2 regions of the Streptomyces sp. NPDC007205 genome follow, and region 2 is predicted to be linked to the other one. Evidence: predicted binding sites of a transcription regulator. Region 2 holds the regulator's gene; the other holds the start of a gene.
The links. The regulator HrcA, encoded in region 2, represses chaperone genes, less so after heat shock. The targets are predictions, from matches to a motif close to TTNGCACTCNGNNNNNCNGAGTGCNAA.
Positions count from the first base shown of each region.

Region 1: groES (co-chaperone GroES) is a predicted target of HrcA. The motif match lies at 640-666, and genes of this name have one in related genera.

Region 1 is NZ_JBEYEW010000001.1:27,890-30,341, forward strand. It holds gene ABZ624_RS00155 (polysaccharide deacetylase family protein) at 1-534, shown strand, start outside; gene groES (co-chaperone GroES) at 813-1,121, shown strand; gene groL (chaperonin GroEL) at 1,244-2,452, shown strand, end outside.
Region 2 is NZ_JBEYEW010000029.1:49,071-51,522, reverse strand. It holds gene dnaJ (molecular chaperone DnaJ) at 1-870, opposite strand, end outside; gene hrcA (heat-inducible transcriptional repressor HrcA) at 871-1,887, opposite strand; gene ABZ624_RS32740 (MBL fold metallo-hydrolase) at 2,050-2,452, shown strand, end outside.

The sequences.
Region 1 (2,452 bases), on a different contig from region 2:
ACCTACGACGACGGCGCCGACAAGGACCCCCGCTTCGTCGACATGGTCCGCGAACTCCGGCTGCCCCTCAGCATGTTCCTCACCGACAGCGTCGCCGGCCCCGGCTACGGCCACTTCGCCCGCCTGCACCGGCTGGGCGCCGGCATCCAGAACCACACCCTCGACCACCGCGCGCTGTCCGGCCTGCCCTACGCCGGCCAGCGCGCCGAGATCTGCGGCCAGCAGGACAGGCTCGGCGCCCGTCTCGGCCTGCGCCCCCGCCTCTTCCGCCCGCCGTACGGCTCGTACGACACCACCACGCTGCGCGCGGCGTCCGACTGCGGCATCTCCACGCTCGTCCTGTGGCGCGCCGCCATGACCCCCACCGACCTCGTCTACGCCCACGGCGCACACCACCTCCGCCCCGGCGACATCATCCTGATCGGCCCGGACGAGACAACGGGCCCCAGCCTGCGCGACCGCACCGTCCGGGCCCTTCGCAGGGTCCAGCAGCGAGGGCTGACGGTGGGCCGGCTGGAGGACTACCTCCGGTAGATCCAGCCAGGGGGTCCGGGGGCGGCAGCCCCAGGGACGGCGGGGCGAACACCGGCCACGACCCCACTCCACGAGCCCCGTCTTCGGCCGACGCGCCGCACGGCATTGGCACTCCGCTTGACCGAGTGCTAACCGCAGTCATAGTCTCGGCTCTGGCACTCCCCACTGGAGAGTGCCAACTACGCGACGGGCAGGTCCGGCACCCGCGACGACGGATCGACCTGGTCGCCACCTCAGACAGTTAACCCCGTGAGATCTCCGAAGGGGGAGGTCGGATCGTGACGACCACCAGCTCCAAGGTTGCCATCAAGCCGCTCGAGGACCGCATCGTGGTCCAGCCGCTCGACGCCGAGCAGACCACCGCCTCTGGCCTGGTCATCCCGGACACCGCGAAGGAGAAGCCCCAGGAGGGCGCTGTCCTCGCCGTGGGCCCGGGCCGCTTCGAGAACGGCGAGCGCCTGCCGCTCGACGTCAAGGTCGGCGACGTCGTCCTCTACAGCAAGTACGGCGGCACCGAGGTGAAGTACAACGGCGAGGAGTACCTCGTCCTCTCGGCTCGCGACGTGCTCGCGATCATCGAGAAGTAATCACCTCGAGCAAACCTTTGCTCCTGAGCTGCGCCCCTGGCCCCCGCGACCGATAACGAAGCCGGGCGCCCGGGGCGCAGTTGTCTTTACTCCCACAGATTTCCGAGAGGGCTTCCGCTGTCATGGCGAAGATTCTGAAGTTCGACGAGGACGCCCGTCGCGCCCTTGAGCGCGGCGTCAACAAGCTGGCCGACACGGTGAAGGTGACGATCGGCCCCAAGGGCCGCAACGTCGTCATCGACAAGAAGTTCGGCGCCCCCACCATCACCAACGACGGTGTCACGATCGCCCGCGAGGTGGAGATCGACGACCCGTACGAGAACCTCGGCGCGCAGCTGGTCAAGGAGGTGGCGACCAAGACCAACGACATCGCGGGTGACGGCACCACCACCGCCACCGTTCTCGCCCAGGCGCTGGTCCGTGAGGGCCTCAAGAACGTCGCCGCCGGCGCCTCCCCGGCCGCCCTGAAGAAGGGCATCGACGCCGCCGTCAAGGCCGTCTCCGACGAGCTGCTCGCCTCGGCCCGCCCGATCGACGAGAAGTCCGACATCGCCGCCGTCGCCGCGCTGTCCGCCCAGGACCAGCAGGTCGGCGAGCTGATCGCCGAGGCGATGGACAAGGTCGGCAAGGACGGTGTCATCACCGTCGAGGAGTCCAACACCTTCGGTCTGGAGCTGGACTTCACCGAGGGCATGGCCTTCGACAAGGGCTACCTGTCGCCGTACTTCGTGACGGACCAGGAGCGTATGGAGGCCGTCCTCGACGACCCGTACATCCTCATCAACCAGGGCAAGATCAGCTCCATCCAGGACATGCTGCCGCTGCTGGAGAAGGTCATCCAGGCCGGCGCCTCCAAGCCGCTGCTGATCATCGCCGAGGACGTCGAGGGCGAGGCCCTGTCGACCCTGGTCGTCAACAAGATCCGCGGCACCTTCAACGCCGTCGCGGTGAAGGCCCCCGGCTTCGGCGACCGCCGCAAGGCGATGCTGCAGGACATGGCCGTCCTCACCGGTGCCACCGTCATCTCCGAGGAGGTCGGCCTCAAGCTCGACCAGGTCGGCCTGGACGTGCTCGGCTCCGCCCGCCGCGTGACCGTCACCAAGGACGACACCACGATCGTCGAGGGTGCCGGCAAGGCCGAGGACCTCACCGGCCGTGTCGCGCAGATCAAGGCCGAGATCGAGAACACCGACTCCGACTGGGACCGCGAGAAGCTCCAGGAGCGCCTCGCGAAGCTGGCCGGCGGCGTGTGCGTGATCAAGGTCGGCGCCGCCACCGAGGTGGAGCTGAAGGAGAAGAAGCACCGTCTGGAGGACGCCATCTCCGCGACC
Region 2 (2,452 bases):
GCCGTCCAGGGTCTCCAGCGGCACCTTGGTGCCGAGCGCCGCCGCCGTCATCGGGATCGTCACCGTGCAGTGCAGGTCGTCACCGCGCCGCTGGAACATCGGGTGCGGCAGCTCGTGGATCTCGACGTAGAGGTCACCGGCGGGACCGCCGCCCGGCCCGACCTCGCCCTCACCGGCGAGCTGGATCCGCGTGCCGTTGTCGACACCGGCCGGGATCTTGACGGTGAGCGTGCGGCGGGAGCGGACCCGGCCGTCGCCGGCGCACTCCGGGCACGGGGTCGGGACCACGGTGCCGAAACCCTGGCACTGCGGGCAGGGACGCGACGTCATGACCTGGCCCAGGAAGGACCGGGTGACCTGCGAGACCTCGCCGCGGCCACGGCACATGTCACACGTCTGGGCGGTCGTACCGGGCGCCGCGCCCTCGCCGTTGCAGGTGTTGCAGACGATCGCCGTGTCGACCTGGATGTCCTTGGTGGTCCCGAAGGCCGCCTCGTCCAGCTCGATCTCGATGCGGATCATCGCGTCCTGGCCGCGCCGGGTGCGCGAGCGCGGCCCGCGCTGCGACGCCGTACCGAAGAACGCGTCCATGATGTCGGAGAAGTTGCCGAAGCCACCGGCCCCGAAGCCGCCCGCACCGGCACCGCCGGACTGCGAGAGCGGGTCGCCGCCGAGGTCGTAGACCTGCTTCTTCTGCGGGTCCGACAGCACCTCGTAAGCGGCGTTGATCTCCTTGAACCGCTCCTGGGTCTTCGGATCCGGGTTGACGTCCGGGTGCAGCTCGCGCGCGAGCCGGCGGAACGCCTTCTTGATCTCATCCTGCGACGCGTCGCGGCGCACGCCGAGAACGGCGTAGTAGTCCGTGGCCACTTACGACTCCGCCAGGATCTGTCCGACGTACCGTGCCACTGCGCGTACCGCTCCCATCGTTCCCGGGTAGTCCATGCGGGTCGGTCCGACCACGCCGAGCTTGGCAACCGCCTCGCCGCCCGAACCGTAGCCCACCGACACCACCGAGGTGGAGTTGAGTCCCTCGTGGGCGTTCTCGTGCCCGATACGCACGGTCACGCCCGGATCCTTCGCCTCGCCGAGGAGCTTGAGGAGCACGACCTGCTCCTCCAGGGCCTCCAGGACGGGCCGGATCGTGAGGGGAAAGTCATGCCCGAAGCGGGTGAGATTGGCGGTGCCGCCGATCATCAACCGCTCCTCGTTCTCCTCGACGAGTGTCTCCAGGAGAGTGGAGAGCACCGTCGAGACCGTACCGCGGTCCTCGGCCTCGAAGGCCTCCGGCAGGTCCTCGACCAGCCGCGGCACGTCCGCGAACCGGCGGCCCGCGACCCGGCTGTTCAGCCGCGCGCGCAGGTCGGCGAGCGAGCTCTCGCCGAAGGGCGCCGGGCAGTCGACCATCCGCTGCTCGACCCGGCCGGTGTCCGTGATCAGCACGAGCATCACGCGCGCGGGAGCGAGCGAGAGCAGCTCCACGTGCCGGACGGTGGACCGGGTCAGGGACGGATACTGCACGACGGCGACCTGCCGTGTCAGCTGCGCGAGCAGCCGCACGGTCCGCGCCACGACGTCGTCGAGGTCGACGGCGCCCTCCAGGAAGTTCTGGATGGCCCGCCGCTCCGGCGCGGTCATGGGCTTGACGCCCGCCAGCTTGTCCACGAACAGCCGGTAGCCCTTGTCGGTGGGGATGCGCCCCGCGCTGGTGTGCGGCTGCGCGATGAACCCCTCGTCCTCCAGGGCCGCCATGTCGTTGCGGACGGTCGCCGGGGAGACCCCCAGGTTGTGCCGCTCGGTCAGGGCCTTCGACCCGACCGGCTCCTCGGTGCCGACGTAGTCCTGGACGATGGCGCGCAGTACCTGAAGCCTGCGTTCACTCAGCATTCGCGCGCACCTCCAGCACGTCGTCCCCTCTGTTCCGCGATCCGTCCGCCTGGCACTCTTCGCACGGGAGTGCCAGCGCTCCCGGGCCCAGTGTACGGCCGTCGGGTACACCCGGGGCAAGGTCGGTGCGGTCACGGCGGCTCGTGCGGCTAGCGTCGCGGTATGACGGTGACTTGGGAAGAGCTGGGCTGGGAGCGGCTGGCCGCCGGCGTCGGGCGGTGCCGGCTGCCGGGCTGGGACTGCACGGTGGGGCTGGTCCTCGGGGAGGGCACGGCGCTGATGGTGGACGCCGGTTCCAGCGTGGCCGAGGGCGCGCGGCTGCGGGCCCAGGCCGAGGAACTGGCCGGCGGCCGTGTGACCCATCTCGCGCTGACCCATCCCCACTTCGACCATGTCTTCGGGGCGGCGGCGCTCGCCGGGGCGGAGGTGTACGCGGCGGTGGGGGTCGACGTGGTGTTCGCCTACGAGCGCGAGGAACTGCGTCTGGACGCGATCAGAAACGGCCTGCCGGTCGCCAACGCCGACGAGGCGGTGGACGCGCTGGCCCCGCCCCGGCATCCGGTCT